Regions from separate parts of the Paraliobacillus sp. X-1268 genome, predicted to be linked through region 2. Evidence: predicted binding sites of a transcription regulator. Region 2 holds the regulator's gene; the other holds the start of a gene.

Region 1 (15,627 bases), on a different contig from region 2:
ATTACCAGTTCCTAAATGAACAAATCTTTCTATTCTACCCTCATATTTCCGTACAATCAGTGTGATTTTACTATGTGTTTTTAGAGAGCTCATCCCATAAATAACATGACAGCCAGCTTTTTCAAGTTCTTTTGCCCACTGTACGTTTTTCTCTTCATCAAATCGCGCTTTTAGTTCAACTAAGACGGTTACTTGCTTCCCGTTTTCCGCAGCTTGTTTTAATGCTTTAATAATCGGTGAGTCACCGCTAACACGATATAAGGTTTGTTTAATAGCGAGTACATCAGAATCAATTGACGCATCACGAAGTAACTCCACAACAGCCTCAAAAGATTCGTATGGATGGTGTAGAAAAATATCCTTCCGTTTAGCTGCATCAAAGATACTTTCATCGCTATCAATATCCTGTGATGGTTGTGGTATCAATTTCTGGTAAACAAGGGGTTCATATTCTGTTGCCAATTTATTATAAAATTGAAAGAGAAAGCTTAGATCTAAAGGACCAGATATAACATATAAGTCTTTTTTGTGTATTTCCAGCACATCTAATAAAAAATTCACAACCTGTTGATCATAGGCACCTTCTTTTACTTCTAAACGAACAGCAGCTCCCCATTTTCTTTTTTTTAGTTCTTTCTCAATCTCTTTTAATAAATCACGCGCACCTTCTTCATGGATAGTCATATCAGCATTTCTTGTGATACGAAAGATGGTTTTTGATCGAACATGATACCCTTTGAAAAATTTATAAATAAAGTAAGAAATAACTTCTTCTAATAAAACGTAATGATCGTTATCATCTACTTGAATGAATCGATCTAATAATGCAGGTACTTGTACAATTGCTGATTTAGTAGTTGTCACGTCATCGTCAATTGAATCGGTGTTATCTTCTGCTTCTAAAACTACTGCAATATTAATTGACTTATTAAGTAGCATTGGAAATGGATGATAAGCGTCTATAGCCATTGGCGTTAAGACTGGAAATATATTCTCTTCAAAATAGCGTTCTAATGTCTCTTCTTGTTGATAGGAGAGTGAATCAACAGATACTATTGCAATGTCTTCCTTATTTAATTGCAACTGTAAAGATTGATATATATTATATTGTTCAGATACAAGCACATGGTTTTTTTCGGCAATTTGATCCAACTGTCTCTTGGGTGATAATCCAGATTTATTGTCTTTTTTATTGAAACCAGCTTTAACCTGGTCTTTTAACCCGGCAACCCTAACCATGAAAAATTCATCTAGATTGGAAGCAAATATAGCAAGAAAGCGAAATCGTTCTAGCAACGGATTGGTACTGTCGGAAGCTTCTTGAAGAACTCTTTCATTAAAGGATAACCAGCTTAATTCCCGATTATTATAGTAAGCTGGATTATCCAGTTTTTGTTGATAGTCGGTTAGTATCATTCTTCATCATCCTTTGTAGATCATCTCCCTTTTATCTTAACAAAAAAGAAAGAATTAAGAGAGATATCGACGTAAAGTTTTTGTAAAGTTTACTACTAAGCATATGATGAAAAAAGATGCTTATTCATTTTTAGTTAGAGATGAAGTGAATTTCAATTAATTTGTGCAGAGATTTTTCCAAATGTTTTTTTTGCTTCTCACTTTGATATGCTTCAGGCATCCAGTTTTTATCGCAATAAAAGGTTAGGTGGATAACATCTTCTTTAATAACTAAATCTAGATCTGTTATAACTTGTCTTTTTGTTGCATCAAGGGAAGAAGTGAATTTTAATAACGAACCTAATAATTTCATCTTTTTCCGTTCTTGTTTTAAGAACCAATTCTTATAAGGTCGTATGAATTGTTTAAAGACAGTTTTGTTTTTAAAAGAAGCAATCAGAGCAATTTTCAGACGATCAACATGCATTAATCCATCAATAGTACGATTTGCTAAAAGATAAAAAGTATGCTCGGCACTTGATTCAGAATCAATGTAATCACCTAAATTAAATACTTGGCTGGCTCTTTTTATTAGTTTCCAATCTTGGTTGGAAAGGGAAACTATACCTGTTTCTTTAATTTTATCGAATAATGACTTAGTTAAATATTGTACATGCGAGATATTCTCAGGGTTTAGGTTATAATCATTCATTAATTCCTGAATACTGTCTTCTAATACATTAGGAAATAAAATATCATCGTTTTTAGGAGCTAATAGTTCATAAAAAATGCCATCACGTAATCCTTTTCTACTCAATACAAAACATTCAGCTTCCATGGTAATATATAAACAATGGAAGGCCTCGATTGCTGGCAAAATAATGTCTGAGCGATCCTTTGATAACCCTTCAACTTTTTGTAATTTCTTTAACGAAAGAGATGATAAATAGTTACTAATGCCAACGATATCACTATAATCCATTTTATATTGATGTAAACCAGCTAATGGATAGGCTTTTTGATTCTGATCAATTTGTACTAAGTTTCGTGCACTACCGCCTATTCCAATTAATGGGATGGCTTTTCGAGTAAGCCAGTCCAATGATTTAAATTGATGGAATAAGTATTCCCTTAAATCCTTAAGATTTGATTCAGGAGAGCCTTCTTTCTCAAAAAAAGTTCGAAGGGTTAATGCCCCAAAAGGAAAACTATGAGCATGGATGAGCTGACGATCTTTAAAATACGTAACCTCCGTACTTCCACCACCAATATCTATCGTAATACCTTCTTTGATAGATGTTGAATTAACTACCGCTAGATAACCGTAGAATGCTTCTTCTTGTTCAGATAAAATACGCATTTCCCAATTAAGGTGGTCTTTAACTAACTTCTTTAATGTATATTGGTTTTTGGCTTGACGGATGGTTGCTGTAGCCACACAAACGAAATTGGTTAAATCATATGTTTTTAATACATCTCGAAAGTTTTGTAGGGTATGGATAAGAATATCTGAGCCCTCAGGAGCTAAGTTCTCATCTTGATCTAGATGGTTACGAAGACGGGCGACGGCTTTAACATTTTCAACTTCACGAAGCCTTCCTGCTTTTTCTTGTACATAAATAACTAAACGCATCGTGTTAGAACCAATATCTATAATGGCATAATAGTTTTTTTTCATGTTAGCACCTACCTAAATTTGAATTGTATAATTATTAGTAGTATATCATATGAGAATCATTTGAAGACTTAAAGTAGAGGCAGGTGTAAGTGGAACAAATTATTAAAGGTAGCCAACATATTATCTAGTTGGCCACCTTCTTTTTTGGATATGAAATTGGCTTTAACCATATTTTTGCGTTTGAATAAGTAGGTTTTGATAAGTCTTTGCCTCTGTATGATTGCCTAATTGCTTATATAAATTAGCTAAGGCTTGAATAGCCTGTGTACTATTCGGGCTTAACTCAATTTCCCACTTAAAACAGTCGATTGCCTTCTCAAATTGATTAAATTTTATGTATAATTCTCCAAGAAGAAATTGGTTATCAGGATCATCTTGTAAATTGTTCATTTTAGTTAAAGTTTGTTCAATTGAGAAGTGATGCTCAACTTCATGAAATGGAGTAAACCATTTGCGAACTTCTGAAATACTATAATCCTCCAAAAAGGTTTTTATAAAAGGCGTAATAAGTGTCTCGATTTGTTTTGCTGTAAGATGTTTACTTAATTGAACGAGTTGCTGATTGGAATGATTAAAATAGCTAGATATTACTTTAGGATCTGCTTGTGTTAAATGATCAACAATTTGATCTAATTGATTCTCTTGTGGTTGATAATTGTGTTCCATGATAAAGACAACAAGATCATTGTGGTGAGAAGATCCAATTAATTTATTTGTTAATGCTTTTTCAATATCTGCATGTTGACTTGATTGATATATATCAAATAGAAGCGTAATTTGTTCATTGATAGTGAATGTTTTCAATGATTGCTCAAGAGCGTTCCATTGCATTTCTTCAAACTTATTTTTTAATAAGTGTGTGCGAATAATCAGGGTATCAATCCACCGATTTTCTGTGTGGAGAAGCATCAATAAATAATGCAATGCTATCTTATTTTCCAAGTTGGTAAAACAAGAAGACTCTAAATATAGGGGGTCAATCTTTACTAATTGTTCATAGTCTTGGTATTGGGTTGCATAACGTTGGAATTGCATATTTTCAAGCATATCTTTGGCAAATTGGTTCTTTTGGTCATGTGCTGCCAATAGTTTTAATACTTGAAAAGCCTTAAGCATTTTACCGTTTCGGCGAAAATCATAGAATGTTTTCTTTAGCAACTGTGTAGCTGATCCTTCAGCAGTGAAAGAATCAAAAAATGTAAAGATTAAGGCTGTTTCAATTGGTGAATAGTCTTGTTGAACTTTTTTATATAATTGATTAAAACGTATGAGTGGGAGTTTTTCATTTTTTGTGAGATGGTGGATGATAGGGTGTTCAGCATCTATTCTTATTCCTGACGTAAATGCTTGATGTATATGAGAGTTTAATTTTATATGATCTGTTTTCATGCCATTCATGTAAGTATCTTTATAAAAAACGAGGTAATAGTAATTATTATGTTCATCAAATGCTTCCATGACTTTACTTTGCTTATAAAGGTATAATTGTTTAACTGTAACATTTATTGTTTTTTTATTGGACTGTAATTCAATATACATGTGAACGCCCTCCTTTAATTCTAATTCCATCATAACATATTCCCTGATCAGATAGCTGTGTAAAAGTTATAGAAACTTTTGATTTAGACTATTTTCTAAAAGATTCTTGATCATGAATAATTTTTCATGAAATTCGAAATACCGTTCCTTGCTTTGAATTTACCATCAACTGCGACACAACAGAATTACCTGAACCGCTTCTCAAGTAAAATTGACTCCCTTTCCGCAGGCACGGCTTCAGCTAACTCGGAAACAAAGAACGTTCCGAGTGGATCTTCAGCCCGCGCTGTTCCTGCAGGAGTGTCGCCAATTTCACTTGATACGCTAATATTCATCTTTCCATCACTAACAGAGAGTATAAGTCTGCACATAAAAATGAACTGTTTTAAATCTTGTTTTATGAAATTAGCATGTAACTGATATCATTTGTAAAATTAGAGACCAGCGAAGGAAGCAAATGGATGACACTCCTGTGGGAATAGCAAATGTTTTCGATGGGATGAGTAATCGCAATCCCACAAGTTGAGGATCCACTCGGAAAGAGACCTTTGCTTATTAGAAGAAAGCTTGAGACTGTGCTCACGGAAAGGGAATCCATTTGGGGTGCATTACAATTACTCGCCCCCAGCAAGATCGTTTGCTGACGTAGCAGATAAGGAAGTTTAAGTAAATTCCTTTGCTCAATTGTTAATTACTGATATAATGACATGTAATTAGTACCTACTACTAAAAAAGAAGGGTGACATATGAATAAACAAGAATTAATAGCCCCAGAATATTATAATATTGCAATGGAAATGGAGAAATACGCACAAGATCCCGAGCGTATTGCACTAATTTGGCAGGATGATCAAGGTCAGGAAAAGAAAATCACCTATAAAAAACTATTAGAAAATGCTAATAAAATTGGAAACATATTTTTAGAAAATGGTTTGCAAAAAGGGGATAAAATTCTAGTGATGATGCCCCGTTTAGTTGATACATATGAAGTCTATTTAGCTGCTTTAAAAACAGGTATTATTCTGATTCCTAGTTCAGAAATGTTGCGAACAAAAGATTTACAATACCGTATCACACACGGAGAAGCAAAAGGTATAGTAAGTTATTATCCATTTGCTGAACAATTTAAAGAAATCGAACAATTGACTACTTTGAAAAAATTCACTGTTGGTGCAGAGGTATCCGAATGGACATTTATTGAGAAAGAAAAAGAGTTGGCTTCCAATCAATTAGAAATAGTAGATAGTAAAAGTGATGACATTGCCTTTTTACCATATACGTCTGGTACAACCGGAAATCCAAAAGGTGTTATGCATACGCACGCATGGGGATATGCACACTTACGTACTGCTCCAGCTAATTGGCTCAGCATTAAGGAAGGGGATAAAGTTTGGGCTACGGCTGCCCCTGGCTGGCAGAAATGGGTATGGAGTCCATTGCTGTCTGTACTAGGTTCAGGAGCAACGGGTTTTATATACGACGGAAAATTCGATCCGAAAAAGTATTTACAATTACTGCAAGATCAAGAGATAAATGCACTATGTTGTACCCCAACAGAATATCGGTTAATGGCAAAAGTAGATAACCTGTCTGATTATAAGTTACCGAAGCTGCACAGTGCAGTTTCGGCAGGTGAACCGCTGAATCGCGAAGTAATTGATACATTCGAACGTCATTTTGATATAACTGTTCGAGATGGTTACGGTCAAACAGAAAGTACTTTACTATTAGGTTTTCTAAAAGGAATGAAGGTAAAAGCTGGTTCAATGGGTAAACCTACACCAGGTAATGAAGTGGTATTAATCGATGAAGAATGTAACCAAGTACCGGTTGGTGAAGTTGGTGATATCGCAATACCATTGGATACACCTGCTTTATTTAAAGGTTATTATAAAGATGAAGAACGTACGAAAAAAGCGCATCGAGGTAATTATTTTGTTACAGGTGATCAAGCAACAATGGACGAGGAAGGTTATTTTTGGTTCGAAGGCCGTAGTGATGACATTATTGTTAGCTCCGGATATACAATTGGACCCTTTGAAGTTGAAGACGCATTAGTAAAACATAATGCAGTAAAAGAATGCGCGGTAGTTGCTAGCCCGGATGAAATTCGTGGTAATGTTGTAAAAGCTTATATTGTACTTCAAGATAATATTGATAAGAATGATGATAAATTAGTAAAAACGTTGCAGGATCATGTGAAAAAAATGACTGCACCATATAAATATCCAAGAAAGATTGAATTTATAGATGAGTTACCAAAGACATCATCAGGAAAAATCAGACGTATTGAATTACGTAAACGTGAGGAAAAATCATTATAGTGTGTGTGTTGTAAGAAGAGGATCGAGATCCTCTTCTTTTTTATTATTATATTTTTTAAAATAATGAAGCAAAATACTTGAAAGTCAAAGATAGTCAAATTATAATGGTATCAAAGGTCAAAGATAGTCAAAACAATCTTGATCTACTAAAAACTTTACTTACTCTTCTGAAGGAGGAAGATATTAATGAATTGTCAAAACTGTGGAAATCGTCCAGCTAATATTAATGTAGCCCTTAAATATAATGAACAAATGCAACAATTGCATGTATGTGAAACGTGCTTTAAAGAACTTCAACAAAATGCCAAGAATTCTCTAAATAATTTTGGAGGTCAAGGAGGGGCACAAGGTTTTGAAGACTTCTTCTCTGGTGCTAGTCAAAATAGTGAACAACAAGCTAGTGGCAAGAAAGAGGGCTTATTAGATGAATTAGGAAGTAATTTATCCCATGCTGCTAAAGCTGGAATTATTGACCCAGTAATTGGTCGTGAAAAAGAAGTAAAACGTGTTATGGAGACATTAAATAGAAGAAATAAAAATAATCCAGTATTAATTGGTGAACCAGGTGTTGGTAAAACAGCTATTGCAGAAGGTTTAGCTCTAAGAATTGCAGAAGGTAATGTACCATCTAAATTAGTGAATAAAGAAGTTTACTTACTAGATGTAGCATCACTTGTAGCTAATACTGGTGTGCGTGGTCAATTCGAAGAACGTATAAAGAAATTAGTTGCTGAACTTCAAAATCGTAAGAATGTAATTTTATTTGTTGATGAGATCCACCTACTAGTTGGTGCAGGTTCATCAGAAGGTTCACAAATGGATGCGGGAAATATTTTAAAACCTGCATTAGCAAGAGGTGAGTTACAGTTAATCGGTGCTACTACACTAAAAGAGTATCGTCAAATTGAGAAAGACGCTGCTTTAGAACGTCGTTTTCAACCGATTATTGTAAAAGAGCCGTCAGTAGAAGAAGCGGTACTTATTTTGCAAGGTTTACAAGATCGTTATGAAGTGTTTCACAATGTAACATACACACCTGAAGCAATAGAAAGTACTGTAACGTTATCTCAACGTTACTTGCAAGATCGATTCTTACCAGATAAAGCAATTGATTTAATGGATGAAGCAGGGTCTCGCTTGAATTTAGCAAATGAAGATTCTGATAAAGAGTCATTGCAAAAACGAATTGATGAAATAGCCAAAGAGAAACAAGAAGCTGCTGAAAAAGAAGACTATGAAACGGCAGCTAATTTAAGACATAAAGAATTAATGTTAGAGAAAAAAATCAATGATACAACAGAACAAACGAAAGCTTCGGTAACAATTGAAGACATTCAGTTAATTATTGAAGAAAAGACTGGTATACCAGTTCGAAAAATTCAAGCAGACGAGCAATCAAAAATGCAACATTTAGCTGAGAATTTAAGTTCAAAAGTAATCGGACAAGAAAATGCAGTCCAAAAGGTAGCTAAGGCTGTGCGTCGTAGTCGTGCAGGAATGAAATCAAAATATCGTCCAATTGGTTCTTTCCTATTTGTTGGTCCTACAGGTGTTGGTAAAACTGAGCTAACGAAAGCATTAGCTGAAGAGCTATTTGGTACAAAAGAATCCCTAATTCGTGTAGATATGAGTGAATACATGGAAAAACACGCTGTCTCAAAAATAATTGGTTCTCCACCAGGATATGTTGGACATGAAGAAGCGGGACAGTTAACAGAGCGTGTTCGTCGTAACCCATATAGCCTTATATTATTGGATGAAATTGAAAAAGCACATCCGGATGTACAGCATATGTTCCTACAAATCATGGAGGATGGACATCTAACAGATAGTCATGGTCGAACAGTGAGTTTTAAAGAGACGGTGATTATTATGACAAGTAATGCAGGAACAGGTGTTAACAATATCAGTGTAGGATTTAATAGTACGAATAATGAAGCAGTTTCCACATTGGAAACACTAAGTGACTATTTCAAGCCTGAATTTCTAAATCGTTTTGATGCGATTATTCCGTTTAACGAATTAAAACAACAGGATCTAATCCAAATTGTTGATATCATGTTAAATGAATTAGAAGAAAACGTTGAAGATCAAGGATATACAATTACTGTTTCAGAAGACACGAAAAAATTCTTAGCTAACAAAGGATATGATTCAAGATTTGGTGCTCGACCGTTACGTCGTGTGATTCAGGATACAGTGGAAGATGGCATTACAGACTTAATGCTAGATGACGAGAACAATGATATGATCAATATTCAAGTTGAAATTGTCAATGATGAAGTGCAAGTTAAGAAAATAAATTAATATAGCTACATGCGGCATCCATTAGGGATGTCGTATTTTTTATCATAATTTTTAATTTAAATAGCAAAATAGAAGGTAAGATACTTTAATGACTTTGTAAGGAGGTAAGAAAAATCAAAAAATATGTCATTTATCTTCTTATTTTTTGCATGACTTTTATTGGATATACAAATGAGTTAGAAGCAACAGAGCAAGAAATGCTTGTTCATTTTATTAATGTTGGCCAGGGGGATAGTATTTTGATTGAAACACCAAATCAAGAGAATATCTTAATTGATGGCGGTCCACCAGATGCAAGTGAAAAAGTTATTGCTTATTTAAAAGAACAAAATATAAAAGAGATTGATCTATTAATAGCAACACATCCAGATATCGATCATATAGGTGGTCTACTTAAAGTTATTGATCAATTTAAAATTAAAGAGATTTGGGATAGTGGTAAATTTTATTATACAAGAACTTATCATCGCTATTTTCGAAAAATAAAAAATGGGAATATCCCGATAGAAATTGCTAAGGTAAATACAATGAAAACATTAGGAGACAATATTTCGCTGATAGTATTAAATGCAAATTCTATTTTGAAAACAAACAATCAATCCTCACTAGCACTGTCCTTAACCTATGGATCAGTCGATTTCTTGTTAATGAGTGATGTTGAAAAGAAACAAGAAATTAAGTTGATGCAACGAACAGATGTGGAATCAGAAGTATTAAAAGTTGCCCATCATGGTTCTGATACATCAAGTTCATTTGCCTTTTTGCAAGCAGTTGACCCTGAGATTGCAATTCTTTCATATGGGGAAGATAACACATATGGACATCCCGTAGGTACAACAGTTAATAAATTACTCGACGTAGGTGCGACATTATATTCTACTGCAAAAGCTGGTGATATTGTGATAGCGACAGATGGCGAGACTTATCGTATTGATGTATCGGGAGTTGGAAGACTAATCAATAAACCAATTCGTTAAATTCTGGTATAATTAATAGTATAGATATAAAAAAGGGAGGTCGTTCTTGTGGAAATGAGTTCGCGAGGAAATGTAATGTGTGATACAGAATATGGTATTTTAGAAAAAGTGATTGTATGCTCACCAGCCCACATGAAAATCGGTAAAATTATTAATGAAACGCAAAAGCATTATCAAACAGAAAATATTGATACCAAAATTGCAACCGAACAGCATGATGGATTTGTAAATGTATTAAAAGCCCATGATATTGAAGTTATTGATATTACACCGCAAATCGAGCTACATGAACAGGTCTTTACACGAGATATAGGTTTTTGTATAGGTGATACCCTAATTACGGCTAAAATGGGTGATAAAGTGCGCATGCCTGAGGTGTCGCATTTAGAGGATGTTCTACGAGAACAGAATATTGTATACAAGTCATTTGCGCAAGAATCAATTGAGGGTGGGGATGTGATAGTTGATGGTGACAAAGTTTGGGTTGGTATCAGTGAGCGCACCACGTTTGAAGCTGCTGATGCTCTCCAGTCCCTATTACCAAATCATCAAATCATTAAATTACCAATTGCAGATAGAATATTACATTTAGATTGTGCATTTAATTGCTTAGCGCCCAATTTAGGCATTATTTATCCGAAAGCATTCACCGAAATAGATTTACAAAAGATAAAAGAACACTATGAACTAATTGAAGTGAGCGATGAGGAAGAATTCACTCTGGGAACAAATGTATTATCTATTGGTAACAAAAAAGTTATTAGCTTACCAGAGAATAAATTAGTTAATCAACAGCTCCGAGATTTAGGTTACGAAGTGATAGAAGTAGAATTTAATGAGATTATCAAGTCTGGTGGTTCATTCCGCTGTTGTAGCTTGCCATTAGTTAGAAAGTAAAGTTTTTTATCAATGAAAATCAAGTCATACATAATTAGTTCCTAAATGAAGATATTACATATATATCATCATTTAAAGGAGAAAATGTATGGATTATATTTGGGAAGCATTTTTAATGGTTATTTCTGGATTCCTTCTTTTGCGGCTATCTGGCCGTAAATCACTCGCACAAATGACGGTTACTACAACAGTGGTAATGATCTCGATAGGGTCTATTATTGTGCAACCAATTATAGAAGACAGTGTAATGAGGACAATTATAACGATTATTATTTTTATAAGTGTACTAATTTTAATTGAATATCTTCAAGTGAAGTCCAATGCGTTGGAGAAATTAATGACTGGTAAGGCAGTGTCAGTTATTGAAAATGGTCAAATTAATCTAAAGAATCTCAAAAAGCTTCGGTTCACTGTTGATAAACTGGAAATGCAGATGCGACAACAAGGGATTTCAAATATTTCGGACATAAATAACGCAACAATTGAACCAAATGGGCAATTAGGTTATGAATTAAAGGCAGACTCTAAGCCACTTACTGTCGGTGAATTTAAGAAACTGATGGGCTTACTCATACAACAGCAAAATCAATCACCTGATAGTGACGGGAATTTATTCTATGAAGTGATCAACAAAGAACATGTTATGCCTCATCGTGATGATTTGAAATAATGCTGTACGGGCAAGACGCCAGGAACTCCTAACATCAGGAGTTTCTTTTTTTATGTGAAAAGGATTGACTTTACGTATTTATGGTTATATAGTTAATTACATAAGTAACTAACAAAAGAAGTAAGGTGATAAGATGAAGCATACAATAGATGACAGCAAACCAATATTCCAACAAATTAAAGAGCAAATTGAAGACATGATCATCAATGATACGCTATCAGAAGATGGACGTGTACCTTCAACAAATGAATTTGCGAATCATTATAAGATTAATCCTGCTACAGCTGCTAAAGGTATTAATCAATTAGTGGATGAAGGCATAATTTACAAAAGAAGAGGTGTGGGTATGTTTGTTACCAAAGAAGCGAAGGAAATTGTCTTTCAAAAAAGGAAGGATGCTTTTTTTAAATCTTATGTTATTCCACTGCAGATGGAAGCAAGTAAGTTAAATATTTCTGTTGAAGAACTACAAGAGATGGTAATAAAGGGAGGACTTTCCGATGGAAATTAAAGTGAATAATGTGTCAAAAGTCTATCAAAAAAAACATGCATTAGCTCAGTTGGATTTTTCATTAGATAAACCAAAAATATATGGCCTTCTCGGACGAAATGGTGCGGGTAAAACAACAATTATGCAACTACTTGCTGGCTTTATGCTCCCTACAAAAGGAGAGGTAACAGTTGATGGACAAAATCCATTTGATAATCAAAAGATTATGGAAGCTGTTTGTCTAATTAGTGAAGGAGATAATTTTAAAAAAGATCTAAAAGTTAAAAATGTCTTAATGATAAGTTCATTATTTTATCCAACATGGGATCAAAAACTAGCGGAACAATTACTAGCTGAGTTTTCACTTGATCCAAGTGCTAAGGTTAAAACTTTATCAAAAGGCATGGAATCAGCTTTGGGTATTATTGTAGGACTTTCAAGTAAAGCACCAATAACTATTTTCGATGAGCCTTATATAGGTTTAGATGCCTCATCAAGAACCAGGTTTTATGAATTATTAATTGAACAGTATCAAGAACAGAAACGGATGATTATTTTTTCAACACATTTAATTGATGAAGTGAGTGCCCTGTTTGAGGAAGTATTAATCATGGATGAAGGTAAGGTAATCTTGCAAGAGGAAACAGATAGGCTAAGAGAAAGGTGTTATTCTATTACAGGGTCAAAAGAGAAAGTAGAAAAATTCATAGCGGAGAAACAAGTAATCCATCAAAAAATGTTTATGGGTGAGATGACTGCAGTACTTTTGGAAGATGATAAACAAGCAGCTGTAGCAGAAAATTTTGTGATAGAAAGTGTACCGATTCAACAAGCGATCATTTATTTAACGAGTCGAAAGGGGCTAACCCAGAAATGAAACGTCAACTAAAAGCAATGTTGTATTTTTTTATCACAGATATGCGATATTCCTATTCTATTTTTTGGTCAGTGCTTGGATCCATTATCCTGCTATCATTAGTGGTCACTTACTTGCTTAATAATTTTGAGGAGACAGTAATGTATCTGGCGATATCGATCGCAGTTTATGTCTATGCGGCAATTCTTGGTTTTATAACGGTGAAAGAAAGTCTTTCATTTTCAATAAAAATGGGAGGTACCAGGAAGAATTATTTTGCTAGTATTGGGTTATACTTTATCGGTTTTTCTATTGTGACTGCTTTTATTGAGAGTACATTACATCTAGTGACTGTAACCAGTACTAAATTATTTTCAATTTCAGAATTTAATTTAATTCATCCAGCTGCCTTGTTAGGTGAAGACGGGTCGTTTATTTATCGATTCGCAATTGATGCGATTATAATCTTTTTATGTGTAACACTGTTTTTCTTAATAGGATTAATTTTTTATAAATATAATTTAGTTGTAGGTTTATCTTTGATTGGTTTAATTATCTTAACAATAGTTGGAGCAGCAGCTAGGGGAACACTATTAGACTTAATTGAAAAGTTAGTACTAGAACCAAGTTTCTCTTACTTTTTAGTCACATTAGGTATTAGTTTAATCATCTACTTGCTTTCATGGCCACTGCTATATAACATTACTGTTAAGTCAGCACGTTTGAGTTAAAAAAGAAGCCTTCAATTTTTCTTTGTAAGATAAATTGAAGGCTTCTTTTATGCTAATTCTTTTTTATTAAAGGTGAAAAAGGATAAAAATAGTAAAGCAATTATGAATGTTACAGTAACAAATGAAGTTCCCCATAATGCTGTAGGAATTTCTCCTGTATGCAATAGTTGGCGGATATGGCTACTTAAGCTATTTGGAAACCAAGTTAACTTATGTGAGAAAATACTGTTAATCGCAGACATACTGAGTATGGTCCCAATCGAAAGTGCCCCTATTAATCCAGGTGTTTTGAGCAAAGTGTTATAGAAAATGGTAATGGTCACAACAAGAATTAACCATAATCCATAAAATAAAAAGGTTTGAATAAATGCTAAAATTGTAATGTCCCCAAATAATAAATTGACATAATACCAACTTGCTAAAAGACCGATTAGATAAGCTGTCAGGATGAGCGTTATTTTTGCGGCCCACTTACTTGAAATATAGTGGGAATAACGTACAGGCTTCACTAAAACAAGTTCGACAACACCACTTTTTCTTTCTCCAGAAATAGTTCCCATAGTAAGTAGTACAATAATTAATACGCCAAACATACTAAACTCTTGTAAACTCATCATTAGTGCATCTGCAGCTGCAATATCTGGCATCTCAATTGATGTTCCTTCTGGAAGACCCCCAACAGTATCAAGAATAATAGGCATATAATAAGTAGTTAGTGGATCCATAATTGCGAGTAGAATAAAAACAACGGGAACCCATATCCAACTGAAATTACGCCAGTATTCAAGCATTTCTTTTTTGAAAATTATTGTCCATTGCATTATTTTTTCACCACTTTCATAAATAAATCCTCTAGCGATGTTCGGCTAACTTCAAATTTAGTCAATGGCCAATTCTCTGTTGTAGCTTTATTCAAAATCGTTTCTCTAGCTAGATCAGTATCCTGGACAATACAAACTAATTCATTACGATCAACGATCACATCTGAAATAGATGAGATTTCCTTTAATGCTTGTATGAAGTTTTCGTTAGATTCTTTAAAAGCTATATTAATTTTAGCGGTTTGGTGCTTTTTACGAAGATCATTTAAGGATCCAGATTCGACAATTTCACCTTGATGCATGAGTAATAGTGCATCGCTAATTTCCTCTGCATCACTTAAAATATGTGTTGAAAAGAGAATAGTTGTTAGTTCTTTTAATTCTTCCATCAAGGTAAGCACTTCTCGACGACCAATTGGGTCTAAAGAAGATACTGGTTCATCTAGCATGATCATTCGTGGTCGGTGAATCATTGCCTGGGCAATACCAAGACGTTGCTTCATTCCGCCAGAATACTTTCCGATTCGCTGGTTTTTAGCTTCTGAAATACCAACCCTCTCCAGGTAATAATCAGCAAGCTCGTTTACATTTTCTTTAGCCAAATTTGCTAACTGTCCAACATACACGAGAAACTCTTTTCCAGTCATCCAATTATGAAAAACAGGGTATTGTGGTAGATAACCAATATGCTCACGAATGTCAGCACCGGGTTTCATTCCTTCGAATTCAATCGTTCCACTGGTAGGTTTTAGTAAACCGGAAAGTAACCGTAATGTAGTTGTTTTCCCGGCACCGTTTGCTCCAAGCAATGCTACACAATTTCCAGGACTCAAAGAAAAAGACACGTCTTTAACTACAGCATTTCCGTCAAATTTTTTCGTGAGATTTTGCGTATTAAACATCGGATTAATCCTGTCTCCTTCCAAAGATGAAAAATAAAAT
Region 2 (15,627 bases):
TGGATAAAGACAAGAAAATCATTCGTTTCCTGAAACGGGCGAATAGCTAACAAACCATTATAAACACTGTCTTGTCGATGTCTTCCGCCAGTTACCAGCGTAATTGCTGTAGTAAAGGAATAATCCAGAAGGACAGACTGCATTCTTTCTTGCTCATTCTGTTGTGTTACTAATATAATAGCTTCACAGCATGGATCATTTTCAAATATGGTTAACGTATGTATAATTAAAGGCTTATCCATTAGATTTAAAAATTGTTTGTTTTCACCTATGTTCATTCGCTTCCCTATCCCAGCAGCAAGTACAATAGCTACATACTCCATGACTATGTCTCCGTTCTCTTATTACGTATCTTGAACTAACATATATTTTGTTGTTTGATACTATTAAATCGTTCCAAACAAATAAAAAGTGATACCAGATGGTTATCACTTTTTATCATCCCTTATATGTTATACCTTTTTTACTGCGCTTTTTCAAGTAATTTTAGTTTGGCAAAGCATTGGTTTACAGATTCTATCATACTCATATTATAAGAGATTGTTTATATTAAGAAGTAGATAGCAAGCCAGCAAACATTATAGGCAACTAAATTCTATTAACTAGAGCGATTGCTCAGATCTTTCTAACCTAGCGAGATAAGTAGTTAGGTGATTGGAAACAGGGGTATATATAAAAATAAACTATCTTTTTTTCAGAATTAAGTGAGCTTTTGCATATGCTATACTATTTACGATATCTGTTAAAAACGGAAAGGAAGTTACTACATGACTATATCTGACTCAACTATCTTACCTGCTATTCGTGACTTAAAAGATTTAGAAAAAGTGGCCAATTCAAATTACGAGTATGTTGTTTTACTAAATACACATATTGGACAACTGAAAAGTTTAGTTAAAATGCTTCATGATCATGATAAAAAAGTACTGCTTCATGCGGACTTGGTGAAAGGTTTAAAGAGTGATGAATTCGCAGCCCAATTTTTATGCAGGGACATTCGCCCCGAGGGATTAATTTCAACTAGAAAAAATGTTCTGTTAACCGCCAAAAAGGCGAAAATAATTACGATTCAGCGGTTATTTCTACTAGATTCAATTGCATTGGATTCTAGCTATAATATGCTAGATTCGATTCAACCAGATTTAATAGAAGTCCTTCCCGGGATTATTCCACATATTATTAAAGAAATTCATGATAAAACAAATGTGCCAATTATAGCCGGTGGATTGATACGTACAATTGATGAAGTAAATGCTGCATTAGAAGCCGGAGCAACAGCGGTAACGACGTCAAACAGGAACTTATGGGAATTTAATAATTAAACTTTTTAAACAATTAAGTTATTTAATTATCGAAAATCTATTGACACCGCTTTCAACATCTGTTTGAATGAACCTTAAGTTAATAAATTTTTCGTGGAGACTAAGGAGACCAACGGAAATGCACCTAAAGGCGATACGTCTAGGGTGGATTCTGTTGGTCTTATTTGGTCTCCTAAAATTTGTTTGGGAGGGAATTGACATGTCACCAGTTTTAGCTGAATTTTTAGGAACAATGATGTTAATCATTTTCGGGGGAGGTGTTGTTGCAGGTGTTGTTTTAAAAGGCACAAAGGCAGAAGGAAGCGGATGGATTGTTATAACATTTGCATGGGGCCTCGGTGTAGCAATGTCGGTCTATATGATAGGAGGAGTTAGTGGAGGTCACATTAATCCGGCAGTAACTATAGGTCTTGCCATGATTGGAGACTTTGCTTGGAGTAGTGTACCAGGTTATATCGCAGCCCAAATTAGTGGAGCATTTGTAGGCGCATCTCTTGTTTTCGCTATGTATTATCCGCATTTTAAAAACACGGAGGATAAGGGAGCAAAACTTGGTGTGTTCGCAACAGGCCCAGCAATTGACCATTCTCCTTCTAATTACTTCACTGAAGTTCTTGGAACATTTGTATTATTGTTTGGAATTCTAGCATTAGGTGCTAATGACGTAACGGCTGGACTAGATCCATTATTGACTGGTTTCTTGATCGTTGTTATCGGGATGTCGTTGGGTGGAACAACAGGTTATGCTATTAACCCAGCTCGTGACCTTGGACCTCGTATCGCTCACGCAATTCTCCCAATCCATAATAAAGGCGATAGTGGATGGGCATATTCTTGGGTTCCAATTGCAGGGCCAATCATCGGAGGATCTCTAGGAACATTAAGTTATGTAGCTTTGTTTAATGGTACGATAAATGCAGGTCTTTGGATTTTCATAGCATTATTCTTTATCGTTCTAGGTATTTCATTCAAAGCTAAAAAAGAAGAAGTTACGTCAACAAGTGTTGATGAGACAATTCATAATCCAAAACAAAAACAGGCATAGGGGGATTTATTATGGAAAAGAAATATGTACTTGCATTAGATCAAGGAACAACAAGCTCAAGGGCAATTTTATTTAACAAAGGTGGTAAAATTGTCGATAGTGCTCAAAAGGAATTCAGACAAATTTTTCCACATCCAGGTTGGGTAGAACATAATCCAAACGAAATTTGGTCATCGATCTTAGGGGTTATTGCTGAAGTTCTAAACAATCAAAATATTTCACCAAAAGAGATTGCTTCGATCGGAATTACGAATCAACGTGAAACGACGGTCGTTTGGGATAAAGAAACTGGAAGACCTATTTATAACGCACTTGTTTGGCAATCCCGTCAAACAGATCCAATTTGTGAAGAGTTACGAAGAAAAGGATACAGCGAGCTTTTCACAGATAAAACAGGACTCCTAATTGATGCATATTTTTCTGGAACTAAAGTTAAGTGGCTTTTAGATAACGTTGAAGGAGCAAGAGAAAAAGCCGAAGATGGAAAACTATTATTTGGAACAATTGATACGTGGTTAATCTGGAAGCTTTCGGGTGGGAAAGCCCACGTTACTGACTATACGAATGCTTCCAGGACGTTAATGTATAATATTTATGAATTAAAATGGGATGAAGAATTATTAGATATTTTAGGTGTACCAAAGTGCATGCTTCCAGAAGTTAGACCTTCATCAGAAGAATACGCTAAAACAATTGATTACCACTTCTTTGGTGAAGAAGTTCCAATTTCCGGCGCAGCAGGAGATCAGCACGCGGCATTGTTTGGTCAAGCATGTTTTGAAAAAGGAATGGCGAAGAACACATACGGTACTGGTTGTTTCATGTTAATGAACACAGGAACAGAAGCAGTTAAGTCGAAACATGGGTTATTAACAACAATCGCGTGGGGCATAGACGGAAAAGTAGAATATGCTCTTGAGGGAAGTATCTTCGTCGCTGGTTCAGCGGTTCAATGGCTAAGAGACGGTTTGAGAATGCTGAGGTCTGCATCTGAAACAGAAAACTATGCATCGAAAGTGGAATCAACAGATGGCGTTTATATGGTCCCTGCGTTTGTTGGTTTGGGGACACCTTATTGGGATAGTGAAGTTCGTGGCGCAATTTTCGGACTTACACGTGGCACTGAAAAAGAACACTTTATTAGAGCAACTCTGGAATCATTAGCATATCAAACAAGAGATGTTCTTGAAGCAATGGTGGCTGACTCAGAAATTGATGTTAAAGCGCTTCGTGTAGATGGTGGAGCTGTAGCAAATAATTTCTTAATGCAATTCCAAAGCGACATTATGAATGTACCAGTTGATCGTCCTGAAATTCAAGAAACGACAGCTTTAGGCGCTGCTTATCTTGCCGGTCTAGCAGTTGGATTCTGGGATAATAAAGAGGAGATTGCAGAACATTGGCACATTGACCGCACGTTCACACCTGATATGGAAGAATCCGTTAGAGAAGACTTATACGATGGCTGGAAAACAGCTGTTGAAGCAACAATGAAATTCAAGAAAAAGAAAAAGTGATATTAAGCTAATTTGTTATAAAAGTATGTAATCTATGATATAATTAGTTTAAATTAATAAAAAGGTCCGGAGATGGAGAGACCACATCACTTGAGCATAGAAGATACTCTTTTATGTAAGGGTTGTTGTGGTCTCTTTTTTTCGATACATGATAAATCTCCGAAAGACTGAGTTTCTTATTTATATAAGTTAACAAACTACTAGAAGGGATGTTTTTATATGGTTAAACCTTTTTCAACGATGCAACGTGAAACCTATTTGCAAAAAATGAAAGAAACAGAACTCGATATTCTTGTTATTGGCGGGGGAATAACTGGAGCTGGCATTGCTCTAGACGCAACAATAAGAGGCTTATCAACAGGATTAGTGGAAATGCAAGATTTTGCTGCCGGAACATCTAGTCGTTCAACTAAATTAGTTCATGGCGGGTTGCGTTATTTAAAGCAGTTTGAATTTAAAATTGTTGCTGAAGTAGGTAAAGAAAGAGCAATTGTTTACGAAAACGCTCCACATGTGACAAGTCCCGAATGGATGTTGCTGCCAATAATCCAAGGTGGAACATTTGGTAAGGCTTCCACTTCATTAGGCTTGAAAGTTTATGACTTTTTAGCAGGGGTAAAGCGCAGCGAACGGCGAAAAATGTTGAGTAAGAAAGAAACAATGAAGAGAGAGCCTTTGCTAGGAGAGAAGAAATTAAAAGGTGGCGGAGTTTACGTAGAGTATAAAACAGATGATGCTAGGCTAACGCTTGAAGTTTTAAAAGAAGCCGTATTTAGAGGAACGCAAGCAATCAATTATACAAAAGCCGAATCACTTATCTATGAAAATGGAAAAGTTGTAGGAGCAAAAGTGAAAGATCTTGTATCAGGAGACGTTTACGATATTCATGCTAAAAAGGTTATCAATGCAGCAGGGCCTTGGGTAGACGAACTAAGAGAGAAAGATCATTCTAAAAAAGGAAAATACCTTCACTTAACGAAGGGCGTTCATATTGTCATAGATCAAACTCGATTCCCCCTAAAACAAGCAGTTTATTTTGACACGGAAGATGATGGCCGGATGATGTTTGCTATTCCAAGAGCTGGCAAGACCTATGTTGGAACAACGGATACGCATTATTTAGAAGATGTTGCTTCTCCACACATGACAGAAAAAGACATGGATTATATCATTGATGCTACAAACTATATGTTTCCATCGGTTAAATTAAATCGTGAAGATGTAGAATCTAGTTGGAGCGGTCTTCGCCCACTAATTCACGAAGAAGGAAAAAGTGCTTCTGAGATTTCTAGAAAAGATGAGATTTTTGAATCTGACAGTGGATTGCTTTCTATTGCCGGAGGTAAATTAACTGGTTATCGAAAAATGGCAGAAAGAATTGTTGATATTGCAGGACGTGAATTAGGTAATAAAGTAAAATGCAAAACAGAAAAAGTCATCTTGTCAGGCGGAGATGTAGGTGGATCGTCTAATCTGGATACATTTATTAGAGAATGGACAGAGAAAGGAGAGAAGCTAGGTTTAACGGAAGTAGAAGCGAAAAGACTATCAAATCTTTATGGTTCGAACGTGAAGCGCGTTTATGAAATTATTGACACACAAGGAAATGAAAGTGTCCATTACGATTTACCTGTTCATGTCTTTGCCTCTCTCGTATATGGCATAGAAGAGGAAATGGTTGTATCACCAATTGACTTTTTCAATAGACGTACGAGTGCATTGTTCTTTGACATTGATTATGTTCGACAATGGAAAACAGGAGTCATTAAGTATATGAACGATCGTTTCCATTGGTCAGAAGATCAATTGAATCAACATATTGAGTTATTGGAAGAAGAAATTCATTATGCAACAAAACCTGTTGAAACACGTGAAAAAAATTAATGTAAGACTCTTTAAACTTGGCACATAATAAGAATAACTAATGATTTAACATATATAAAAAAACAGAAGTCTTTCAAAGACTTCTGTTTTTTATGTCAGGCGATTAAATTATTTAAACAGATAAAAAGTGATAACGGGTAGTTATCACTTTTTATCACCTTTATATTTTTTACTGCGCTTTTTCAAGTAATTTTGGTTTAGCAAATATCATTCGTCCAGCGGAGGTCTGCAGAACACTTGTAATTAAAACTTCAATTGTTCTACCGATATAATCTCTGCCTTCTTCAACAACAATCATTGTACCATCATCTAAATAAGCTACACCTTGATTTTGTTCCTTACCATCTTTAATTACTTGAACCGTTAATTCTTCACCCGGTAAAACAACTGGTTTTACCGCATTTGCAAGATCATTAATATTCAATACTTGCACATTTTGAAACTCACAAACTTTATTGAGATTAAAGTCATTTGTAACGACAATACCATTAATCACTTTTGCTAACTTAACTAATTTACTGTCTACCTCTTGAATTTCTTCAAAATCACCATCATACATTTCCACATTAACCGGTAAGTCTTTTTGCATTCGATTCAATACATCTAAGCCTCTGCGACCACGATTACGTTTTAATGCATCAGAAGAATCAGCAATATGTTGTAATTCTTCCAAGACAAAGTGGGGAATAATAACTGTCCCTTCTAAGAAACTAGTTTGACATATATCTGCGATTCTTCCATCAATAATTACACTCGTATCTAATATTTTTGATTTCGGCATAATAGAAGCTGGATCTTCTTCGACCTTTTCTAGCTTTTGATCCTTTTCTTTTCTAGCAATTGTTAAAATATTTACAAATTCATCTCTTCTTTTAAAACCAACTTGAAACCCTAAATAACCAAGTAAAACCATAACAAAGAGCGGGATCACCTGTGATACTACAAGTATATTTATATCTTGTATAGGTTGGTTTATAATATACGCTATTACGAGTCCAATAATTAAACCCAAACTACCAAAAAACAAATCCGCTACTGGTGCTTTTAATAAAGTCTCTTCTAAATACTGTACAAAATTAACAATATAATCGACAAACCAAAATGTTAATAAGTAGAGAATAATAGCTCCTAAAACTAAGCCAACATATGGCGCAATAAATTCAGAACCTATCCAACTATCATTCAAAAACTCAATAACTCTAACCAAATCTGGAATATATAAATATCCCGCGGTACCACCAGCAATAATTATAAATAATTGCACTATTCTTTTTAGCACCATGGTCACCTCCTATCACATAGTATTTCCTAATTTTTAAAATATATTCGTATATAAAGACAAAAGTTTATTTATTAAACTATCACAACTTACATATAAAGTCAAATGATAAACTTTAAATATTAACACAAGTGGAACATAAAGTCAATTCCTGTTATTACTTAGCTACCCATGTCGAAAGTTATTCATTTAAAGTGATTTTTAATGCCTCTTGAACTGAGTTTACGCCGATAACTTCTATCGATGTTGGAACTGTCCAACCTTCTAAATTCCTTGCAGGTATAATCGCTCGCTTAAAACCTAATTTCGCAGCTTCTTGAACACGCTGATCAATTCTTGAAACACGTCTAATCTCTCCTGTTAAACCTACCTCGCCAATTAAGACATCATCTGGCTTGGATGTCTTATCCTTAAAACTTGATGCAATACTAACAGCTATCGCTAAATCAATTGCTGGTTCATCCAACTTAACACCACCAGCTACCTTGACATATGCATCTTGATTTTGCATTAATAAGCCTACTCTTTTTTCTAATACCGCCATTAGCAGTGGGACCCGATTATGATCAATACCCGTCGCCATTCTCCTCGCTTGCCCAAAACTTGTTGGTGATATTAATGATTGGATTTCTACTAATATAGGTCTTGTTCCTTCCATTGATGCTACAACAGTAGAACCTGCAACACCTTGTGAACGTTCTTCTAAAAATATTTCAGATGGGTTTAATACTTCTCGCAAACCCTCTTCCTTCATTTCAAAAATACCAATTTCATTTGTACTACCAAATCGATTCTTTACACCACGCAGAATCCGAAACGTATGATGTCTTTCACCTTCAAAGTATAAAACCGCATCAACCATATGTTCTAACATTCTTGGTCCCGCTATTGCTCCCTCTTTTGTTACATGACCAACTATAAATATAGGTATATGTTTCGTCTTGGCAATGCGCATTAATTCACTTGTGCATTCTCTTACCTGCGTAACACTTCCTGGTGCACTAGTTACTTCTTCTTTAAAAATTGTTTGAATAGAATCAATAACAATAAAAGCAGGGTCTAATTGTTCAATCTGATTATTAATAAGTTGTAAGTTTGTTTCAGCTAAAACGAATAACTGTTCCGATTTAACATTTAATCGATCTGCACGTAATTTTGTTTGCCTTGTTGATTCTTCTCCAGAAATATACAAAACGCGTAATTGTTTTCTTGCTAATTGCTCTGATACTTGTAATAGTAATGTAGATTTACCAATTCCCGGATCTCCACCAATTAAAACAAGTGAACCTGCCACAATACCGCCACCTAACACCCGATTTAATTCCGGCATATCCGTGGTTATTCTCGTTTCTTCATTTGATTGAATAGCCGTGATACTTTCTGGTTTGATATTAGATACTTGCCCAATCCCGGTATGTTTAGAAACTGCATTCGTCGTTACTTCTTCATTTAATGTGTTCCAGTTATTACAACTTGGGCACTTACCCATCCACTTTGGCGCTTCATATCCACACTCTTCACATACAAATTTAGTTTTAACTTTGGCCATTACCTAATCGCCCCTTACCTTATGTATATAGTATATACGAAATGAGTTACTTAAAAGTTACATGCATATTAATATTTTGTGTAAAAAAAAAGGAATCAACTTAAACAAGTAAAAATCGGAAGAGTAAACTCTTCCGATTTTTACAATTTATTTAGGATTGTCTTCTGCATTTTTAGCTTAAAACAGCAAAATCTCCCTTTTCATTTAAACCTATCTTTATCTTACGACCTTTTTGAATGGTATCTTTTAACAAGGCCTCTGACATTAGATCTTCTACATTTTTCTGTATAGCTCTACGCAATGGTCTCGCACCGTATTCCGGATCGAAACCTTCTTTAGCAATTTTCTCAATTGCTTCTTCTGATAGATCAAAATCTATTTCTTGGTCTAATAAACGTTTTTGAAGTTGTTTTACCATTAAGGTCACAATTTCCTTCATATGTTTCTTCTCTAATGAATGAAAGACAATAGTCTCATCAATTCTATTTAAAAACTCTGGACGGAATGCCTTTTTCAATTCCTCCATTACTTTTACTTTCATATCTTTATAGTCTGCTTCTTCATCACCAAAACTAAAGCCAACGTATTTGTTTTGTTTTAGTTCACTTGCACCAACATTGGAGGTCATAATTAGCACCGTGTTACGAAAGTCAATTAAACGTCCTTTTGAGTCAGTTAAACGTCCATCCTCTAGCACTTGTAATAATATATTAAAAACTTCGGGATGTGCCTTTTCGATCTCATCCAATAAGACAACAGAATATGGTTTTCTTCTTACCTTTTCTGTTAATTGGCCACCTTCTTCATAACCAACATATCCTGGAGGTGAACCAACTAAACGAGATGTTGTATGTTTTTCCATATACTCTGACATATCTATACGAATCATTGCATCTTCATCACCAAACATTGATTCTGCTAGTGCACGTGCTAATTCTGTTTTACCCACACCCGTTGGACCTAGGAATATAAATGACCCAATTGGACGTTTAGGATCCTTTAAACCTGCACGGGCACGACGAATCGCTTTAGAAACAGCATCTACTGCTTCCCCTTGGCCGATAATACGATCATGTAAAATATGTTCTAAGTTTAGTAACCGTTCACTCTCATCTTTTGTTAATGCAGCAACAGGAACACCAGTCCATGTAGATACAATACTAGCAATATCTTCTACAGTTACTTCAGAGCTTTCTTGTCCTTGCTTTTCTTTCCATTTTTCTTTCGTTGTTTCTACTTCTTCTCGCAATCTTTGCTCACTATCACGTAGAGAAGCTGCTTTCTCAAACTCTTGGCTCTGTACTGCAGCATCTTTTTCTTTTCTAACTTCTTCTAGGTCCTGCTCCAATTCCTTCAAGTTTGGTGGAGCTGTGTAGGAACGTAAACGCACTTTTGAACCTGCTTCATCAATTAAATCAATCGCTTTATCCGGTAGGAAACGGTCTGTTATATAACGATTTGAAAGGTTTGCTGCAGCTTCAATTGCTTCATCAGTTATCGTAACACGATGATGTGCCTCGTAACGATCTCGTAAGCCTTTTAAGATTAAAATAGATTCTTCTAGCGTCGGTTCTTCCACTCTGATTGGTTGGAATCTACGTTCTAACGCTGCATCTTTTTCAATGTATTTACGATATTCATCTATAGTTGTTGCGCCAATACATTGTAATTCACCTCTAGCAAGAGATGGTTTTAGTATATTTGATGCGTCAATTGCACCTTCAGCACCACCTGCACCAATTAACGTATGCAATTCATCAATAAACAGAATTACATTACCAGCTTGACGAATCTCTTCCATAACTTTTTTTAAACGGTCTTCAAATTCTCCACGATATTTTGTGCCAGCCACAACAGTACCCATATCCAACGTCATTACACGCTTATCACGTAACATTTCAGGTATTTCATTGTTGACAACTTGCTGTGCTAGACCTTCAGCTACAGCCGTCTTACCGACACCTGGTTCCCCAATCAATACGGGATTATTCTTTGTACGACGACTTAACACTTGAATCACACGTTCGATTTCTTTTTCACGACCGATAACTGGATCAATATTTCCCTCTTTTGCTATTGCAGTTAAATCACGTGCTAACGAATCTAGTGTTGGTGTGTTTGCAGCTGTTGCCTGTCCATTTCTTCCTTGGTTCTTTCTTGCTGTTTCATTACTTCCAAGCAATTGTAATACTTGCTGGCGAGCTTTATTTAGACTAACACCAATATTATTTAATACACGCGCTGCCACACCTTCACCTTCACGTATCAAACCTAAGAGTATATGCTCTGTACCTACATACGAATGACCAAGTTTACGTGCTTCATCCATTGAAAGTTCTATTACCTTTTTAGCCCTAGGTGTATAGTGAATTGTTTGAGATACTTTTTCACCTTTACCTATTAAATTCTCAACTTCTTGTTGGATTTTTTCAGTTTCTAAACCTAAGCTTGTTAGTGCTTTAGCAGCAATACCTTCACCTTCATTTATTAAACCTAGTAAAATATGTTCTGTTCCAATATTGTTATGCCCTAATCTTACTGCTTCCTCTTGTGAAAGTGCCAATACCTTTTGCGCTCTTTCTGTAAATCGTCCAAACATCATTTGGTATTCCTCCTACCAGATCAATTTTCTGAATTTAATCGTTCTCTAATAATTGAAGCTCGTCGTATATCTCTTTCACTAGCTGTTAATGTTTCTTTTGCATTTTGTTGTAAAAAACCTGGTTGAGTTAGAATCATTAATTCATTCAATATCGTTTTTGAAATATTATTTATATAACCTACATCAATTCCAAGCCTTAAATCTGATAAACAGGTAGCGGCTTCTTTTGATTCTAAAATCCTGCTATACTTTAATATTCCATAAGATCTAAAAACACGATCTTCTAATCGTAATTCAGATTGTTCAACTAACAACAGTCTTGCATGTCTTTCTTGTTCGATCAATTTCTCAACGACACTTTGCAAGTCTTCAATAATATCTAATTCTGATCTTCCCAATGTAACTTGGTTAGAAATCTGAACAATATTTCCTACAGCTTCACTACCCTCACCATATATACCCCTTACCACTAAACCTAGCTGGTTAATCGCAGGAATCATCTTACTCATTTTTTGAGTAAGGGTTAGAGCAGGTAGATGCATCATAACTGAAGCTCTCATGCCTGTTCCGACATTGGTAGGACAGCTTGTTAAATATCCTCTCGTTTCTTCAAAAGCATAATCAATTTTTTCTTCTAACCAATCATCAAAAAGAAAGGCTTGTGTTAAAGCATTTTCTAATTGCAGCCCTGGAAAGTATAGTTGCATTCTGATATGGTCTTCCTCATTTATCATTACGGAAACCTGTTCATTTTCTGATATCAACACACCACTATTTTTCGCTTTTTCAGCAAGTTGAGGACTAATTAAATGTTTTTCAACTAAGACTCGCTTCTCAACAGGCCTTAATTCTTCCATCCCAATAAATTGCAAGTCTTGATATTTATCAAATGACTGTTCGTGATAATTATTCTTCATTAAGGAAACAACAGGTGCCAACTCTTGTTCTTTAGCAATAATAGGAAATGGATATTGTTCAAAATTTCTCGCTAAACGAATACGAGTACTCATGACAATATCATTATCTGGTCCTTCTTCTTTCATCCACGGACTAATTGCTTCATTTATAAATGGTTGCAAAGACATTATTCATCACCGCCATCCTTATACTCCTCGGTATTCCACTGTTTCTTTTCTAAATCCTTTATCTTATCACGCATTTTCGCAGCTTCCTCAAAAGCTTCCGTTTGGATCAATTGTTGTAATTCTTCTTTATAACCCTGTATTAAGCGTTTTTGCTTTAGGTCAGTGCCTCTTCTTTTTGGTATCTTACCATCATGCGTAGTATTTCCACTATGTACACGACGGAAAATAGGATTTAAATTGTCTGCAAAAGTATAATAACAACTAGAACATCCGAACTTACCTAGTTGTGTAAACTGATGATATGTCATTCCACACTTTGGACATATTAAAGCACCATTTTCTTCTTGACTGTGTTTGTGTTCCTTAGAGAAAGAAGAGTCAAAATTGAATAAACCAGATAACAAATCATGAATAGAATAAGCATATTCATCATGAGAAATATATCCTTTTTCTTTTGCGCAACGTTCACATACATGTATTTCTGTTTTATTTTCATTTACTACCTTTGTTAAATGGAGTGTAGCCGGCCTTTCTTGACATTCTTCACATTTCATCCTCATGGTCCCTCCCTATCAGAGACAGAAGTTATTATTGTTCTTTTAATATACTATGTGACTCTTTTAAAATCTATTTCTCTAGAAGTTCTACATTTCATATTTTATAGAGGCTAACATAGCAGTCATAATTCTTGCCCTAATTTCATCCCGTATAGGTAATTGAAATGCAAGTGTATCACGAGTTAAGGCACTAATCATTATTTTTGCTTCTCTTTTAGTAATCAGTTTTTCTTCTAACATTCGTTCTAATATATCAATGGCAGCATGTTGCGTAACAGTAGGTTGAACCATATCAATGATTTCATCAAGTAGTTTTGTCTTATCATCAATTGTAAGACGTGTAATACGTATATAGCCGCCTCCACCACGTTTACTCTCAACTAAATACCCTCTTTCCACTGTGAAACGAGTATTGATTACATAGTTGATTTGAGAAGGCACACACTCGAATTGATCAGCCACTTCACTGCGTTTAATTTCAATAATGTTTTTATTATTGCCTAGAATAATTTGTTTTAAATACGCTTCAATCACATCTGAAATATTTCGCATTTGCCTCCTCCTCATAACTGACTTTGACTATCTTTGACTATACCTTCATTATACGCTACTTCGAAATTCTTGCAAACAAAATGACTAAACAAATTAATCAGCTAAAATCAGTCTAACTCATTCACTTGTTTCACTTGCTTTAAGTCCATTAATTGATGATATAATTCTGTTTTATCCAAGGTCTCATTACTCTCCATCTCTATTATAATCATTCGATCTGATTCATCATCTTTTTCCATTTCTAGTTTACGAATAATTACATCGAATTGTTCAACTTTAGCTAGTAATTCACGAATCTGCATATGTTGATTAACTAGAATTTGAAAAGAGATAAAGTTTCTTTTTTTCGAGATCTTCTTTTCAAAGTTATTTAAGAATATTAGACTTAATAAAATTATTATCGTCGTAAGTATAGCAACTTTATACATGCCAATCCCAATAACTAAACCCAATGCTGCAACGGCCCATATGGAAGCGGCGGTTGTTAATCCACGAATTGTTCTTCCACTTACAATAATTGTGCCTGCACCGAGAAAACCGATACCACTTATTACGTAAGAAGGGATTCTTGCTGGGTCAAACTGGACAACGTCTCCATACTTTTCAAAATATGTATCAAAACCATAGAGTGATAGTAGCATCATTAAACAGGAACTAATTCCAACAAGAATATGCGTTCTAAATCCCGCAGAATGATTGTTAATTTCTCTTTCCAGACCAATTAGTCCTGATAGTATTAGAGCTACAATAATTCTCGAACTCATCAACACAAACTCTTCATCAAATAAATTTTGTATAATTTCCATATCGCACCGTTATAACAACGGCTTGCCCCCTTTGTTTCTATCTTATTTATAGATATCTTTTTATTTAGTATAACTTATTTTCAAAATCCAAGCGCCCAACTATTCTATTCTTTTTTTACCCGTTTTATGATTTACTTAAAAAGTTATCTGAATTTTTACTTTTTTATAAAAGTAAAAATTAAAGTAGATACCAATTAGGTACCTACTCTTAACCATTAAAAATCACTTTTCCTTTAACCAAGAAATTGACATTGTACCATGACCTGCATGTACCCCTGCCACCGGCACTAATGTTTCAACTTGAATTTTAATTTCTTCATGTATATTTTCTAATTCTTCTTTCCATTTTAGCGCCTTTTCCTTCATACCTGCATGCATAATGCACATTTCTTTAAATTGATTTTCTTTAATTGCCTCATCAATAATTTGAAAGATTCGATTCTTAGACTTCTTCTTCGTTCTAATCTTTTCCTCCACCAATATTTTTCCATTATAAAATCTTAATAGTAAGTTAATATGCAGTAAATTAGCAAAAATTGTTTGTGTTGTGCTTACTCTTCCACTTCGTTTTAATTGTTCAAAACTTTCTGGAAGTAAGTACATTTCAGCCTTTTCAGGATATGTCTTTAATATCTTAACAATCTCTTGATGATCCTTACCTTCTGATTCAAATTGAATTCCATTTCTAATCATTTTCCCTAATGCATAGGAACCAATTTTTGAATCAATAACTTCAACCGGGAAGTCAAACATCTCTGATGCTGTGACAGAACTTTGATACGTTCCAGTTAACTCACTAGAAGCATGAATCGCAATACCTATCTCATATTCATCTTTTAACTTTTTATATAATTCAACAAATTCCCCATAAGGTGGCTGACTTGTTTTAGCACCTTCTCCGTGTTCTTGCAATATGTCATAGATTTCATCTTTACTAATATCTATATCTTCACGGTATGAGATGTTATTTATGTTTACAATCATCGGTAGTACATGGATGTTATGTTCATCAATGAATTCCTGTGATAAACCACACGTACTGTCAGTGATCCATGCAATTTTTTTCATTATAAATATCCCCTTTAAAATACAATTTGTCAAAAAATTAATATTTGATCTTAGTATCTACTAATAAGATACCATAAAACACACCTAAATGAAAAGTGAAAACCTACTTTTTTGGCAATTGACCTAAAATATCTGTCACATTTATTATCTAATTAAATTATACGATTAGCGTTAATAATTAGCGTGATTTTATTCAATATTTTATTATAAAAAAAGTGAAAATAAAATTAATGTATATTTAATTAAATATTAGCTAATTACGTTTACTTATTTATTATTAAAAAGAAAAACTTGAAGTGGAACGTTGCTACAACTAAATAATTTTACGCTCATCTGCGATATTAACCTTTTATGTAAAGCA

Evidence for each region. The regulator CtsR, encoded in region 2, represses protease genes until heat stress. The targets are predictions, from matches to a motif close to ATGGTCAATAAAGGTCAAACA.
Region 1: D2K62_RS06435 (ATP-dependent Clp protease ATP-binding subunit) is a predicted target of CtsR. The motif match lies at 7,050-7,070, and genes of this name have one in related genera.

What each region holds. Positions count from the first base shown of each region.
Region 1 covers NZ_QJSK01000003.1:29,221-44,847, reverse strand. The annotation lists gene D2K62_RS06455 (RNA degradosome polyphosphate kinase) at 1-1,416, opposite strand, end outside; gene D2K62_RS06450 (Ppx/GppA family phosphatase) at 1,547-3,073, opposite strand; gene D2K62_RS06445 (hypothetical protein) at 3,236-4,612, opposite strand; gene D2K62_RS18890 (hypothetical protein) at 4,798-4,983, opposite strand; gene mbcS (acyl-CoA synthetase MbcS) at 5,359-6,936, shown strand; gene D2K62_RS06435 (ATP-dependent Clp protease ATP-binding subunit) at 7,123-9,243, shown strand; gene D2K62_RS06430 (ComEC/Rec2 family competence protein) at 9,393-10,220, shown strand; gene D2K62_RS06425 (dimethylarginine dimethylaminohydrolase family protein) at 10,275-11,117, shown strand; gene D2K62_RS06420 (DUF421 domain-containing protein) at 11,206-11,787, shown strand; gene D2K62_RS06415 (GntR family transcriptional regulator) at 11,921-12,298, shown strand; gene D2K62_RS06410 (ABC transporter ATP-binding protein) at 12,288-13,154, shown strand; gene D2K62_RS06405 (hypothetical protein) at 13,151-13,864, shown strand; gene D2K62_RS06400 (ABC transporter permease) at 13,912-14,685, opposite strand; gene D2K62_RS06395 (ABC transporter ATP-binding protein) at 14,685-15,587, opposite strand; gene D2K62_RS06390 (PLDc N-terminal domain-containing protein) at 15,592-15,627, opposite strand, start outside.
Region 2 covers NZ_QJSK01000015.1:52,548-68,174, forward strand. The annotation lists gene ispD (2-C-methyl-D-erythritol 4-phosphate cytidylyltransferase) at 1-323, opposite strand, end outside; gene D2K62_RS14290 (glycerol-3-phosphate responsive antiterminator) at 768-1,322, shown strand; gene D2K62_RS14295 (MIP/aquaporin family protein) at 1,522-2,367, shown strand; gene glpK (glycerol kinase GlpK) at 2,379-3,884, shown strand; gene D2K62_RS14305 (glycerol-3-phosphate dehydrogenase/oxidase) at 4,104-5,768, shown strand; gene D2K62_RS14310 (PIN/TRAM domain-containing protein) at 5,938-7,047, opposite strand; gene radA (DNA repair protein RadA) at 7,229-8,596, opposite strand; gene clpC (ATP-dependent protease ATP-binding subunit ClpC) at 8,769-11,198, opposite strand; gene mcsB (protein-arginine kinase McsB) at 11,219-12,283, opposite strand; gene mcsA (protein-arginine kinase activator protein McsA) at 12,283-12,837, opposite strand; gene D2K62_RS14335 (CtsR family transcriptional regulator) at 12,928-13,392, opposite strand; gene D2K62_RS14340 (MgtC/SapB family protein) at 13,500-14,156, opposite strand; gene D2K62_RS14345 (DegV family protein) at 14,421-15,266, opposite strand.